2 regions of the Bradyrhizobium sp. MI1.3 genome follow, and region 1 is predicted to be linked to the other one. Evidence: predicted binding sites of a transcription regulator. Region 1 holds the regulator's gene; the other holds the start of a gene.
What was found. Region 1 encodes PhoB, which activates phosphate uptake and scavenging genes when phosphate is short. Its sites were predicted from a motif close to TGTCATNNANCTGTCAT; they were not measured.
Positions count from the first base shown of each region.

Region 1 (7,576 bases):
GCCAACGCCAGCCACGAGCTGCGCACGCCGCTGGCCGCACTGTCCGGCTTCATCGACACGCTTCAGGGGCAGGCCAAGGACGATCCCAAGGCGCGCGAGCGCTTCCTCGGCATCATGCACAACCAGGCCACCCGGATGGCGCGCCTGATCGACGATCTGCTGTCGCTGTCGCGGGTGGAGCTGTCGGCCCATGTGCGGCCCGACACCCTCGTCGACCTGCTGCCGATCATCTTGCAGGTCGCCGACGGGCTCGAGCCGCTGGCGCGGGAACGCCAGGTCGAGGTCGAGACCCAGCTCCCTGAGATCCCGGTACTGATCGCGGGGGACCGCGAGGAGCTGCTCCGCCTGTTCGAGAATTTGATCGAGAACGCGCTCAAATACGGCGCCGCGGGCGGTCGCGTCATCGTGTCGCTGATGCCAGGCGCCGCCCCTGATGGAACTCAGGAAATCCGGGTCCTGGTCCGGGATTTCGGCCCCGGCATCGCGCCGGAGCATCTGCCGCGGCTGACCGAACGGTTCTACCGGGTCGATGTCGGCGACAGCCGCTCGCAGGGCGGCACCGGCCTCGGATTATCGCTGGTGAAACATATTCTTAACCGCCATCGCGGCCGGCTTTTGATCGAAAGCGTGCCCAAACAGGGCGCCACTTTCACCGCCTGTTTCCCCCAGGGCAAGCCTGCGGCTCTGAGCTAAATTCCAGCGATTTCAGCTGCTTAACGCTGTCATCCGACTGTCACCAAACCTTCGTAAAAGCTCAGCTGTCCGCTCCTAAAGGGGCGGCACGGGGAGCGCGATCGGGCGCGGATGGCGCTTCGCTCCCCTGTATGGAGACCAGCATGAATTTCCTCAAAACACTCGTCGCTGCTGGCATCGTCGCCGCATCGACGACGGCGGCCTTTGCTGCCGATATCACCGGTGCCGGTGCGACGTTCCCGTTCCCGATCTATTCCAAATGGGCTGACGCCTATAAGAAGGAGACCGGCAACGGTCTGAACTACCAGTCGATCGGCTCCGGCGGCGGCATCAAGCAGATCCAGGCCAAGACCGTGACCTTCGGCGCCAGCGACGCGCCGCTCAAGGCCGAGCAGCTCGAGAAGGACGGCCTCGTCCAGTGGCCGATGGTGATGGGTGCCATCGTTCCCGTCGTCAACATCGAGGGCGTGAAGCCCGGCGAGATGGTGTTCGACGGCGAGACGCTGGCCAGCATCTATCTCGGCAAGATCACCAAATGGGATGACGCCGCGATCAAGAAGCTCAACCCGAACGTGAAGCTGCCCTCGGAGGCCATCACCGTGGTCCGCCGTTCGGACGGCTCTGGCACCACCTTCAACTTCACCAACTACCTCGCCAAGGCCAGCGCGGACTGGAAGAGCAAGGTCGGTGAGGGTACCGCGGTCGAGTGGCCGGTCGGCGTCGGCGCCAAGGGCAACGAAGGCGTGTCCGGCAACATCAGCCAGACCAAGAACTCGATCGGCTACGTCGAGTACGCCTATGCCAAGCAGAACAAGCTGACCTACACCGGTCTCGTCAACAAGGCCGGCAAGCCGGTGCAGCCCACCGTCGAAGCGTTCCAGGCGGCCGCCTCCAACGCCGACTGGGCCAAGGCTCCCGGCTACTACGTCATCCTGACCGACCAGCCCGGCGAGAAGTCCTGGCCGATCACGGCGGCGACCTTCATCCTGATGCACAAGGACGCCACCGACAAGGCGGCCTCGCAGGAAGCCATCAAGTTCTTCCGCTGGGCCTTCAAGAACGGCGGCAAGGCGGCTGAAGAGCTCGACTACATCCCGATGCCGGACCCGGTCGTTCAGCTGATCGAGAAGACCTGGGCTGCCGAAATCAAGAGCTAGCTTCGCGACGCTCGTGCCCCGGATGCGCTGCGCCGCATCCGGGGCACGGACCAACAAAAAAACGTATGCTATTTAGTACAGGGGATCGGCGTGGCAGAGATGGCCGTTCAGAGCGATGTAATCGACGACGCCGGACCGTATGATCGCGCCAAGGCCTTGAGCGCGTTCAAGCTCGGCGACGTTACCTTCTACTGGATCACGCGGCTCTCCGCGATCTCGGTGCTTCTGATCCTCGGCGGCATCATCATTTCGCTGATCGTCGGCGCCTTCCCGGCGATGAAGGAATTCGGGGTCTCGTTCCTGTGGACGCAGCGCTGGGCGCCGTCGGCCGATCCGCCGGTGCTCGGCGCGCTCGGGCCAATGTACGGCACGCTCGTCACCTCCTTCATCGCGATGCTGATCGCCATTCCCGTGGGTCTCGGCATTGCGATCTTCCTCACCGAGCTCTGCCCGCAACGGCTGCGCCGCCCGATCGGCATGGCGATCGAGCTGCTCGCCGGCATCCCCTCGATCATCTACGGCATGTGGGGCTTCTTCGTGTTGGGTCCGTTCCTCGCCAACACGTTCCAGCCCTTCATGATCAAGATCTTCGACGGCGTGCCCGTGCTGGGCGCGATCTTCGCAGGTCCCCCGTCCTATCTCAGCCTGTTCAATGCCGCGCTGATCCTCGCCATCATGGTGCTGCCCTTCATCACCTCGATCTCAGTCGACGTGTTCAAGACCGTGCCTCCGGTGCTGAAGGAAGCCGCCTACGGCGTCGGCTGCACCACCTGGGAAGTCGTCCGCAGCGTGGTGATCCCCTACACCCGCGTCGGCGTCATCGGTGGCGTCATGCTGGCGCTGGGCCGGGCGCTCGGCGAGACCATGGCGGTGACCTTCATCATCGGCAACTCGTTCCGGATCTCGTCCTCGATCTTCGCCCCCGGCACCACGATCTCGGCGGCGATCGCATCCGAGTTCGCCGAGAGCGACGGCCTGCACCAGTCCGGCCTGATCCTGCTCGGCCTCCTGCTGTTCGTGCTGACCTTCTTCGTGCTCGCAGCGGCGCGGCTGATGCTGATGCGGCTGGAAAAGAAGGCGGGGAACTAGCGCCATGAATCCGATCTATTCACGCCGCCGCCGCAAGGACATCGTCGTTCGCGGGCTCTGCATCGCCGCAACGGCCTTCGGCGTCACCTGGCTCGCGCTGATCCTGATCACGCTGCTCTACAATGGACTGGCGGGACTCAATGTCCAGCTGTTCACCGAGAACACGCCGCCTCCCGGATCGAACGAGGGCGGCCTGCTCAACGCCATCGTCGGCTCGCTGATCATGACCGTGATCGGCGTCGGCATTGGCGCGCCGCTCGGCATGTTCGCCGGCACCTATCTCGCCGAATACGGCCGCAATGACCGGCTGACCTCGGTGATCCGCTTCATCAACGACATCCTGCTCTCGGCGCCCTCGATCATCATCGGCCTGTTCATCTACGGCGCGGTGGTGGTGCCGATGCGCGGCTTCTCGGCGATCGCAGGCTCGCTCGCGCTCGCGGTCATCGTGATCCCGGTGGTGCTGCGCACGACCGAGGACATGCTGCTGCTGGTGCCGAACGCGCTGCGCGAGGCGGCCTCGGCGCTCGGCCTGCCGCGTTCGCTGGTGATCAAGCGGATCGCTTATCGCGCCGCGCGCTCCGGCCTCATCACCGGCGTGCTGCTCGCAACCGCTCGCGTCGCCGGTGAAACTGCGCCGCTGCTGTTCACCGCGCTGTCGAACCAGTTCTTCAGCCTCGGCCTGAATAAGACGATGGCGAACCTGCCTGTCACCATCAACAACTTCGTGCAGAGCCCCTATGCCTATTGGAAGCAATTGGCCTGGAGCGGGGCGCTGCTCATCACCCTGACCGTTCTTGCCCTTAATATTGGCGCGCGCATCCTTGGCGCCGAGAGGACCGCAAAATGAGTGATCTTTCCGTATCGATGAGCGCGGCCGGTGGGCTGCCCCACGCGCCGGTGCTGCCGGAGGCGCCCCCGAAGGTGACCGTGCGCAACCTGAACTTCTATTACGGCGAGCACCACGCGCTGAAGAACATCAACCTGACGCTGGGCGCCAATCGCGTCACGGCGTTCATCGGTCCGTCGGGCTGCGGCAAGTCGACCCTGCTGCGCATCTTCAACCGGATGTACGACCTCTATCCCGGCCAGCGCGCCACTGGTCAGCTGATGCTCGACCAGACCAACATCCTCGACGGCAAGCTGGACCTCAATTTGCTGCGCGCCCGCGTCGGCATGGTGTTCCAGAAGCCGACGCCGTTCCCGATGACGATCTACGAGAACATCGCGTTCGGCATCCGCCTGTATGAGAAGATCTCGAAGTCCGAAATGGACGGCCGCGTCGAGAAGGCGCTGCGCGGCGGCGCGCTGTGGAACGAGGTCAAGGACAAGCTCAACGCCTCCGGCCTGTCGCTCTCCGGCGGCCAGCAGCAGCGCCTCTGCATCGCCCGCACCGTCGCGGTGCGGCCCGAGGTGATCCTGTTCGACGAACCCTGTTCGGCGCTCGACCCGATCTCGACCGCCAAGGTCGAGGAGCTGATCCAGGAGCTGTCCGAGGATTACACGATCGCGATCGTCACCCACAACATGCAGCAGGCGGCGCGCGTCTCCGACAAGACCGCCTTCATGTATCTCGGCGAGCTGATCGAGTTCGACGACACCAGCAAGATCTTCACGTCGCCGACCGACCGGCGCACGCAGGATTACATCACCGGCCGGTTCGGCTGAGGAGACGCGACATGGCTTCCGAACATACCGCAAAGGCTTTCGACACCGACCTCCAGGAACTCACCCGCCTGGTCGCCGAGATGGGCGGCATCGCCGAGCGCATGATCGTCGAGTCCGTCGACGCGCTGATCCGCCGCGACGTCCCGCTCGGCCAGCGCGTCGTCGCCATCGACACCGAGCTCGACGCGCTGCAGAAGCGCATCGAGGAGCGTGCGGTGCTCACCATCGCCCGCCGCCAGCCGATGGCGGTCGATCTGCGCGAGATCGTCGGCGCCATGCGCGTCGCGACCGATCTCGAGCGCATCGGCGACCTCGCCAAGAACATGGGCAAGCGCGTCGCGGCGCTGGAGACGGACTTCCATCCGCTCAAGCTGTTCCGCGGCCTCGAGCACATGACCGACCTCGTGCAGCAGCAGGTCAAGTCGGTGCTGGACGCCTATGCCGCGCATGATTTGCCGGCGGCGATGGCGGTGTGGAAGGGCGACGAGGAAGTCGACGCCATCTGCACCTCGCTGTTCCGCGAGCTCCTCACCTACATGATGGAGGATCCGCGCAACATCTCGTTCTGTATTCACCTGATGTTCTGCGCCAAGAACATCGAGCGGATCGGCGACCACGCCACCAACATCGCCGAGACCGTGTTCTACATGATCGAGGGCCAGGCGATCACCGACAAGCGGCCGAAGGGCGACATGACGACCTTCGCCAACACGGTACCGAACACCTGAAGACTTAAGGGAGCGACGACGCGATGGGCGCACGCATTATGGTGGTTGAGGACGAGGAAGCCCTGACCGAGCTTCTCCGCTACAACCTCGAAGGCGACGGCTATGACGTCGAGACGGTGATGCGCGGCGACGACGCCGACACCCGCCTCAAGGAGCACATCCCCGATCTGATCGTGCTCGACTGGATGCTGCCGGGCCTGTCAGGCATCGAATTGTGCCGGCGGCTTCGCACCCGTCCCGAGACCAAGCAGCTCCCGATCATCATGCTCACCGCGCGCGGTGAGGAGAGCGAGCGGGTGCGGGGTCTTGCGACCGGCGCCGACGATTACATCGTCAAGCCGTTCTCGGTGCCGGAGCTGCTGGCACGCGTGAAGGGCCTGCTGCGGCGTGCAAGCCCGGAGCGGCTCGCCACCGTGCTTGCTTTTGGCGACATCGAGCTCGACCGTGACAAGCGCCGCGTGGCGCGATCGGGCCGGCCGATCGATCTCGGTCCGACCGAATATCGCCTGCTGGAGTTCTTCCTGGAGCATCCGGGCCGGGTGTTCTCGCGCGAGCAACTGCTCGACAGCGTCTGGGGCCGCGACATCTATATCGACGAGCGTACCGTCGACGTGCATATCGGCCGCCTGCGCAAGCTGCTCAATCTCGGCCGCGAGCAAGACCCGATCCGCACCGTCCGCGGCGCCGGCTACGCGCTGGATGATCGGTTTGCGAAGGCGGAGCAGGTGTAGGGTTGCAGGCTTGTTTGTTGGCGAGCTGTCCCTGCATTCTCCGATGTCGTCCCGGACAAGCGAGCGCTGATCCGGGACCCATAACCACAGGGAGTGGTTTGGCGAAGACTCAGAGTTACCCCTTTCGCACGACTACTGCGTGCTCGGAGTATGGGTCCTGGCTTTCGCCAGGACGACACTGAAATTATTGAACTGTCTTTGCGCGACGACTTGCCCTGATTACCGCGGACCCGGCTTCACCGGTGCGCGGCGCCGATCCGACGCCGGCTGGTACGCAACACGCGAGTGCTGGGCGCAATAGGGCAGGCCGGACAGCGCCCGTCCACCGCAGAAGAAGAAGTCCGGGCTCGAGGGATCGCCGACCGGCCAGTGGCAGGTCGCCTCGTTCAATTCGAGCAGCGACAGCCGCTGGCTCATCGGCACCACGTTGTCGTAGGTGACCGGATCCGGCTCAGCCTCGACCTCGAAGGCCTGCGCCAGCGCGGTGTTGCCGCGCGAGATCGGGCGGCTCACCCGCATCATGTGCTGCGCGGGGCGCGCCTTGCGCGGCCGGGGCGCTGCCGATGATGGGCTCTTGGCGCGGCCCGAAAGACCGAGCCTGTGCACTTTGCCGATCACGGCATTGCGGGTCACATTGCCGAGCTCCGCCGCGATCTGGCTGGCCGAAAGTCCGGCCTCCCAGAGCTTTTTCAGCTGCTCGACGCGATCATCGGACCAGGTCAAAACCGTCATTGCACCCTTTCCCTCGCTGCGCGCCAGCCATCCTGGGGCCTCGCAGCGAATGCCTAAGCCTTCAAAAACCCGTGCCGCCAGAATCCCTTAAGGCTCGCCGGGCGCGTCTTGAACGCCCGAACGTTTACGCCGGTACATAAGGACTTAAAGATCAGAACCACTGCACGAGATGTCGTATCTGACAATCCAAACGCTACAATATGGCGTGACTCCCGCGCAAGAGTCCGCCGACTCGCTTCCACATGTTCCGTGGCTAAATCCCGCAAAATCGGCACCGCAAGACTACGGATTCAGCGTTTCGCGAGGCTTTCCGGGCGGCATTGACACCCGTTTCACCAGGCCTAAGATAGTCGCACGTGCCGCCCTCAAGAGGCGGCACGTTTCGTTTTCCGGGCCGGTCGATGGTGCGTTGCGTAATGCACGCTTACACCGTCCGCAACATTCAAGTGACCGTCATGACTAACAGCGCAGCGCCGCATTTGCTCCCCGTTTTCGCCAGGTCCGACCTCGGTTTCGAGCGTGGCGAAGGCTGCTGGCTGATCGCGACCAATGGCGAGCGCTATCTCGATTTCACCTCCGGGGTGGCGGTGAATGCGCTCGGCCATGCCCATCCGGCGCTGGTCGCGGCGTTGCAGGAACAGGCCACGAAGCTCTGGCACATGTCGAACCTGTTCCAGAGCCCGGACGGCGAAAAGCTTGCCGCGCGCCTGTGCAATGAAAGTTTCGCGGACTTCGTGTTCTTCTGCAATTCCGGCGCCGAAGCGCTGGAATGCGTGAT
Region 1 is NZ_JBVVPQ010000036.1:68,505-76,080, forward strand. Features, by position in the region: gene AC0L3A_RS24730 (ATP-binding protein) at 1-693, shown strand, start outside; gene pstS (phosphate ABC transporter substrate-binding protein PstS) at 837-1,850, shown strand; gene pstC (phosphate ABC transporter permease subunit PstC) at 1,950-2,939, shown strand; gene pstA (phosphate ABC transporter permease PstA) at 2,944-3,789, shown strand; gene pstB (phosphate ABC transporter ATP-binding protein PstB) at 3,786-4,607, shown strand; gene phoU (phosphate signaling complex protein PhoU) at 4,619-5,335, shown strand; gene phoB (phosphate regulon transcriptional regulator PhoB) at 5,359-6,066, shown strand; gene AC0L3A_RS24765 (GcrA family cell cycle regulator) at 6,286-6,798, opposite strand; gene AC0L3A_RS24770 (aspartate aminotransferase family protein) at 7,254-7,576, shown strand, end outside.

Region 2 (7,576 bases), on a different contig from region 1:
CACGCTGTTCGACGGTCCGTTCGGCGCCTCGCTCGACAACGTGCTCAGCGCCTTGCGCATCCCGCCGCAATTCGCCCATGGCGGCGGAGGCGGCGAATATCTGTGCGCAGCTCTCGGCGTCGTCGTCGTGCTGGCCGTCGGCTCCATCTGGCGTCGGCGCAGCATGAGCGCGGCCGCGCTGGAGTCCTCCGAGCGCCACGCCAAGGCCTCGGCGGAATAGGCTTATCTTTCGAGCATAATCTTTTCGGAAAAGCGCTTCAGGCTTTTCCGGATCATGCGCTAGCGCCGCACGATCGAGCCGGCGCGGTTGATCAGGCGGGCGAGCGCGCGGAAGCGGCTGCCGACGCGATCCGCGACGAGATCGCCGAGGCGGTGCTCGAACACCAGCAACAGCTTGCGGCCCACGCTGCGGAAATGCGTCGCGGGCAAGACGCCCGGACGCGCCGCCGAGATCAGATGCGCAACGCGGAAGGCCGCGCCGAGTAGGCGGGCGCGTTCGAGTTGCGCCGGCGTCAGCAGCTCCTGCATGGCGACCGGCGGCTGGTTCTCCTCGCTGAGCCCCGCATAGCGATAGAACACGGACAGGCCGACGAAGGCGCGCTCGGTGTGGGTGATCGCGCCGAAATTGCCGTTGACGACGAGGCTCAGCGTCTGCTCGCCGCGATGGTCGGGATGCACCCGCCAGCCGATGTCGGACAACAGGCACGCGGCGTGGCGCAGACGGCGGTCCTCCTCGGTCTCGCGCAGCTTCACCACGCGCGCGAGGCGGTCGGTCCAGGCGATCAACTCGCGCGCGTGCTTTGCCGAACGAGACAGCAGCTGGTTCAGCTCCTCGGCCGCGCAGATCAGTCCGTCCTTGTTGCGTTCGGACTCCGGCAGCTTCTCGTGCAGCAGGCCCTCGCGCACGCCGAAGGTCGAGAACACGATGGTCTTCGGCTTCGCCACCCGGATGATGTGCTCGAGCACCAGTGCCGCATAGGTGAGGAGCGGGCGCCGGGCGTCGGCGACGATCTCGATGTCTGCAAGCATGCCGGCGGCCGCAAGCCGGCGGAGACGTCGGGAAAAATCGAGCGCCTCGGCAGCCGAAATCGAATAGCCGTGCATCACCTGGAGCGGGTAGCCGCTCTGGATGATGTGGATGCGCGCCAGCGCGCGCCAGGTACCGCCGACCGCGTAGAAGCTGCGGCCAGTACCTGCCTTGAGCTGCGGCACCCCGTCGAGCGCTTCGCGCACGATGCGGTCGGCGCGTTTCAGGGATTTATGCGCGAGGTCCTGCAGCGCGAGGCCGCCGAGTGGCAGCGTCACGCCGCTGCGCACGGTGTTTTTGCGCACGTCGATCAGTTCGAGCGAGCCGCCGCCGAGGTCGCCGACGATGCCGTCGGGATGATGGATGCCGGAGATCACCCCAAGCGCCGACAGCCGCGCCTCGCGCGGGCCCGACAGGATCTCGATCTTCACCGCGCAGATTCGCTCGGCTTTCGCGATGAAGTCGGGGCCGTTGGAGGCGTCGCGGCAGGCGGCGGTCGCAATCGCAAACACCCGTCCGACCTGCATCACCCGGCACAGCGCACGGAAGCGCTTGAGCGAGGTCAGCGCCTTGTCGACGGCGTCGGGCGCAAGCAGGCCCGTGCTCTGCACCTCGCGCCCAAGCCCGCACAGCGTCTTCTCGTTGAAGATGGGAATGAGGCTCCGCGTCAGTCCCTCGTAGACGACGAGACGGACCGAGTTGGAGCCGATGTCGATGACCGCGACGCTCGAGCCGCGCTTGCGCGGCCGCTTCACGTCGACGATCCCGGATCAGGATTGATGACGTTCATTACGGCGCGTGAGGCGGCGCGGCGAGGATTCCTTGAGCGACTTACCACGGCCAGACAGACTCGGATTGGTCATGAAGTAGTTGTGGACGTTGAAAGGCTCCTCGCCCTTCGCGGTCTTCATACGCGTTGAGGACCCGTCCGGCAACAATTGCCAGCTCTGCTCATTGTCCTTGAGATTGGCGACCATGATCTGTTCGAGAACCTGCTGATGCACCGTGGGATTTTGCAGCGGACACAGCACCTCGACGCGGCGGTCGAGATTGCGCGGCATCATGTCGGCCGAGGAGATATACACAGCCGCTTTCGCGCTCGGCAGGCCCTGGCCCATGCCGAAGCAGTAAATTCGGCCGTGTTCGAGGAATCGTCCGATGATCGACTTGACGCGGATGTTCTCCGACAGGCCGGGAATGCCGGGCCGCAGGCAGCAGATACCGCGCACCACAAGCTCGACCTGCACGCCGGCCTGTGAGGCCTCGTAGAGCGCGTCGATAATGTCGGGGTCGACCAGCGCGTTCATCTTCATCCAGACCGCACCGGGCCGGCCGTGGCGCGCATGCGCGGTCTCGCCCTGGATGTGCTCGATGATGCGCTTGCGCAAGGTCAGCGGCGAGACGGCCATCTTTTCAAGATCGCTCGGCGCGGCATAGCCGGTGATGAAGTTGAACACGCGGGCGGCATCGCGGCCGATGGTCGGGTCCGAGGTGAAGTAGGAGAGGTCGGTGTAGATGCGCGCGGTCACCGGATGATAATTGCCGGTGCCGGTGTGGACGTAAGTCGTGAGGCTGCCGCCTTCACGGCGCACCACCATCGACAATTTCGCGTGGGTCTTCAGTTCGAGGAAGCCGTAGACGACCTGCACGCCGGCGCGTTCGAGGTCGCGCGCCCAGCGGATGTTGGCCTCCTCGTCGAAGCGGGCCTTCAGCTCGATCAGCGCGGTGACGGATTTGCCGGCTTCTGCAGCTTCCACGAGCGCGCGCACGATCGGCGAGTTGCTCGAGGTGCGGTAGAGCGTCTGCTTGATGGCGACGACGTCGGGGTCGCGCGTCGCCTGCTGGAGAAACTGCACCACGACGTCGAAGGATTCATAGGGGTGATGGACGACGAGATCCTTCTGCCGGATCGCAGCGAAGATGTCGCCGCCTTGCTCGCGCACGCGCTCGGGATGGCGGGGCACGTAAGGGGTGAATTCGAGGTCAGGCCGGTCGAGGCGGGTGAGCTGCGAGAGCTCGTTCATAGCGAGCACGCCATCGACCAGGAACACCTCGTCGTCGGCGGTCGACAGCGCGTGCTGTACGAAGCTGCGCAGCTGCTCCGGCATCTTGGCATCGATCTCGAGCCGGATCACCGAGCCGCGGCGGCGGCGCTTCAGCGCGGTCTCGAACAAGCGGACGAGATCCTCGGCCTCTTCCTCGATTTCGAGTTCGGAGTCGCGGATGACGCGGAAGGCGCCCTGGCCGTGAAGATTGTAGCCAGGGAACAGGCGGTTGATGAACAGTGCGGTGGCCTGCTCCAGCGAGATCAGCCGGACTATCTTGCCCTCGGCCGGCAGGCGGATGAAGCGGTCGATCTTGCCGGGCATGCGGATCAGCGCGTTCATCTGCTTGCCGTCGGCGGCGCGCGTGAGCTGGAGCGCGATGGTGAAGCCGAGGCTCGGAATGAACGGGAAGGGGTGGGCCGGGTCGATCGCGAGCGGTGTCAGCAGCGGGAACACGTTGCTGAGGAAGTAGTCCTCGACCCAGGTTCGTTCCGCTTTGGTGACTTCCTTGCCCTCGACCAGCACGATGCCCTCGTCGGCGAGCGTGCCGCGCAGGTCGCGCCAGATTGCCTGCTGGTCGGAGGCAAGCTGCGAGACGGTCCGGTTGATCAGTGCGAGCTGCTCGGACGGGGTCAGACCGTCGGGGCTGCGCTCGGCGATGCCTTCGCGCACCTGGGCCTTGATGCCGGCAACGCGGACCATGAAGAACTCGTCGAGGTTATTCGCTGAAATCGACAGGAATCGCACCCGCTCCAGCATAGGGTGGCTGGGATTGACCGATTCCTCCAGGACGCGGCGGTTGAAGTGCAGCCAGGAGAGCTCGCGATTGATGAACCGCTCGGGGCTCGATGCGATCGCCGGCGGGCCTTCGGCTTCCGGGGCTTTCTCTTTAACTTCAACAGCTTGCGCAGAATCCATCAGAAGTCGATCCATCCAGTTCGCCCCAATTTGCGACTTACGCGCAAAACCCGCGGGAGCATGTGTTAGAGCGATGACGTTTCGATGACATTGATGTTCCGCGGCCCGGCCGCGTCAAGCCGCCTTGGTCAGACATCCCGGAGCAGCTCGGCCGCCAGGGCCCGGGTGACGGGGCGGCCGAGGCGCAGGGCCTCGCTGTCCAGCAGGTCCACAGCCCGTCGGGCGGCGGCCGAGGACCGCTCCAGGCGAGTGGCGAGGTAGCTGACCACGCTCTCGTCCATGGCGAGCTGGCGGTCGGCGCAGAATTTGACGATCAGGCCGCGGAAGAGCTGGTCGTCAGGCGGCAGCAGCGAGATAACGGGGACAGCGCGGAGCCGCGAGCGCAGGTCGGCGAGCTCGATCTCGAGAGAGGCGGGCGCCTCGCGTCCGGTGAAGAGGACGTAGGCGCCGTCCTCGCGGGCCAGATTCATCAGATGGAACAGGGCGCGCTCATCGAATTCCCTCGCCTTGGGATCCTCGACCACCAGCGCGCCGGTGGCGAGCGCAGCCGGGACGGCTTCGGCGGTCAGCCCATTGGCCGTGGTCGAGCGGGCGCCTGAGGCCTCGGCCCAGATCGCGGCGAGATGGCTCTTGCCGCTTCCTTCCGGGCCGGCCAGCCACATGATCCGGTTCGGCCATTCCGGCCAGGCGTCGATGAGGGCAAGACCGGCGGCGTTGACGGGGCCTTCGAGGAAATTGTCCCGGCTCAGGCTCTCCGCATGCGGAAGCGAAAACGCCAATTGTCGGGGATGAACGCGGCCTGGCACGCTTGCTTTGCTCCGTGCCGGCATATGCCGGCTTGGTTTGAAGAGATGCGACTTAATCGAACGGGAGTTGGCCTTTGCGGGGCCGCTTCCCAACTCATTTGGCCTCGATCGTGCTGCTACTTGGCCTCGATCGTGCTCATGTGCCGCAACCACTCGACGAGATAGAGCGACACGGAGGAGAGCGTGAAGATCGTGACGAGGCCCATCAGGATTATATCATAAGGACCGGCTTTGAAGCCGAAGGCGAGGGCGGCCAGCACCAGCGCTGCGAACGCCACCTGGGCCACAGTGTTGAGCTTGGATACCTTCGAGGGCTTCATCTCCACAGGGCGGTCGAACAGCCACGATATGATCACGGCGGCGACGATCATGATGTCGCGCGAGACCACCAGGATGACGATCCAGCGCGGAATCGCGCCCCAGATGCCCAAGGCCATGTAGATCGAGACCAGCAGCGCCTTGTCGGCGAGCGGGTCGAGCAAGGCGCCGAGCTCGCTCGTCATGTTGAAGCGCTTGGCAAGGAAGCCGTCGACCGCGTCGCTGATACCGGCGATCAGGAAGACGGCGAACGCCACCTCCATTTGGCTCGACACGATGGCCCAGACGATGATCGGGACCAGCATGATGCGGCCCAAAGTAATGATGTTCGGTATACTCACACGGCGCTTCCCGGCACCCGGCCTGACCTCGAATTCGGCCCTTTGCAGGCTGAACCGGTTGATATCTCTACATAGTATACGGCGGCGCGCCATGCGAGCCATTGCGCGTCCCCGGAATTCGACGTAACCAGCCGCAAACCCACTGGAAATCGGGCATGACCGACCGCAAAAACGGCCTCACTTACGCCGATTCAGGCGTCGATATCGATGCGGGCAACCGCTTGGTCGACCTGATCAAGCCGATGGTGCGCGCCACCGCACGGCCCGGCGCCGACGCCGAAATCGGGGGATTCGGCGGCCTGTTCGATCTCAAGGCAGCCGGTTTTAAGGATCCCATCCTGGTGGCCGCGACCGATGGCGTCGGCACCAAGGTCAAGATCGCGATCGAGACCGGCCTGCATGGCGGGATCGGCATCGACCTCGTCGCCATGAGCGTCAACGACCTCGTGGTGCAGGGCGCCGAGCCGCTGTTCTTCCTGGACTATTTTGCCTGCGGCAAGCTCGATCCGGAGGCGACCGCGTCGATTGTCGCCGGCGTCGCCGAAGGCTGCCGCGAATCCGGCTGCGCCCTGATCGGCGGCGAGACGGCCGAGATGCCCGGCCTCTACAGGGACGGCGACTACGACCTCGGCGGCTTTGCCGTCGGCGCCGCGGAGCGGGGCACGCTCTTGCCGCGCAAGGACATCGCCGCCGGCGATGCCGTGATCGGGCTCGCCTCGTCGGGCGTGCACTCCAATGGTTTCTCGCTGGTGCGCAAGATCGTGGAACAATCCGGCCTCGGCTTCGGGGCGCAGGCGCCGTTTGCGCCCGTCATGACGCTCGGCGGCGCGTTGCTGACGCCGACGCGTCTCTACGTCAAATCCTGCCTGCGCGCGATCCGCGAGACCGGCGCGGTGAAGGGGCTTGCCCACATCACCGGAGGCGGCTTCACCGACAACATTCCGCGCGTGCTGCCGAAGCATCTCGGCGTCGGTATCGATCTGGCGCGCCTGCCGGTACTGCCGGTGTTCAAATGGCTGGCCGCGCAGGCCGGCATCGCCGAGCTCGAAATGCTGCGGACCTTCAATTGTGGGATCGGCATGATCGCGATCGTCGAGCCGGACAAGGTCGAAGAGGTCGTGGAGGTCTTCGCCGACGCCGGTGAGATCGTGGCACAGCTCGGTACCGTGATCCCCGCCGAGGGCGAGCACCGCGTCGTCTATAACGGCCATCTCGATCTGGCGCTGTGATGAAACGCCGCGTCGCCATCCTGATTTCCGGCCGTGGCTCCAACATGGCTGCGCTGATCAAGGGCGCGGCCGCGCCGGATTTTCCGGCGGAGATTTCGCTCGTCATCTCGAACAAGGCCGATGCGCAGGGGTTGGAAAGGGCCAAAGCGAGCGGCGTGAAGACGCTGGTGATCGAAAGCAAGCCGTTCGGCAAGGACCGCGCCGGCTTCGAGAAGGTGCTGCAAGCAGCGCTCGATCAGCACGGCATCGAGCTGATTTGCCTCGGCGGCTTCATGCGCCTGTTCACGGCCGAATTCACCGAGGCCTGGTACGGGCGGATGCTCAACATCCATCCCTCGCTGCTGCCATCGTTCCCCGGTCTCGACCCGCACGGCCAGGCGTTGCGCGCCGGCGTCAAGCTGTCCGGAGCGACAGTGCACTTCGTGATCCCCGAGACCGACGCCGGTCCAATCGTGATGCAGGGCGCCGTTCCCGTCAGCGACCACGACACGGCGGACACGCTGTCGGAGCGTATCCTCGAAGTCGAGCACCGCATCTATCCCGCAGCACTGAGCCTGCTCGCGACGGGCAAGGTCCGGATCGAGGGCGATGTGTGCAAGACCGCGGGCAGCGGGCCGTCGGAGAACTTTCTGGTTGCGCCGTTGGTGCGGTGAAGCGCCGTCGCACTCGGAATACTTTCATCCCAAACAAAAACCCCCGGCAGAGCCGGGGGCAACGTCATGATCTCTTGCGCAGACCGCGAGAGCAATCAGGAAACCTTGAGGTTCTCCGCGGATGCCTTGCCGCGGTTCTCCACGAGGTCGTATTCGACCACTTGATTTTCATTAAGGGTCGAGAGTCCGGCGCGCTCGACGGCGGAGATGTGGACGAAGACGTCCTTATCACTGCCGTT
Region 2 is NZ_JBVVPQ010000002.1:168,460-176,035, forward strand. Features, by position in the region: gene AC0L3A_RS01955 (TerC family protein) at 1-220, shown strand, start outside; gene ppx (exopolyphosphatase) at 280-1,782, opposite strand; gene AC0L3A_RS01965 (RNA degradosome polyphosphate kinase) at 1,798-3,990, opposite strand; gene AC0L3A_RS01970 (P-loop NTPase family protein) at 4,119-4,796, opposite strand; gene AC0L3A_RS01975 (CDP-alcohol phosphatidyltransferase family protein) at 4,913-5,455, opposite strand; gene purM (phosphoribosylformylglycinamidine cyclo-ligase) at 5,611-6,684, shown strand; gene purN (phosphoribosylglycinamide formyltransferase) at 6,684-7,337, shown strand; gene AC0L3A_RS01990 (cold-shock protein) at 7,433-7,576, opposite strand, start outside.
Region 2: the regulator PhoB is predicted to act here: its motif matches at 4,064-4,080, upstream of AC0L3A_RS01965 (RNA degradosome polyphosphate kinase).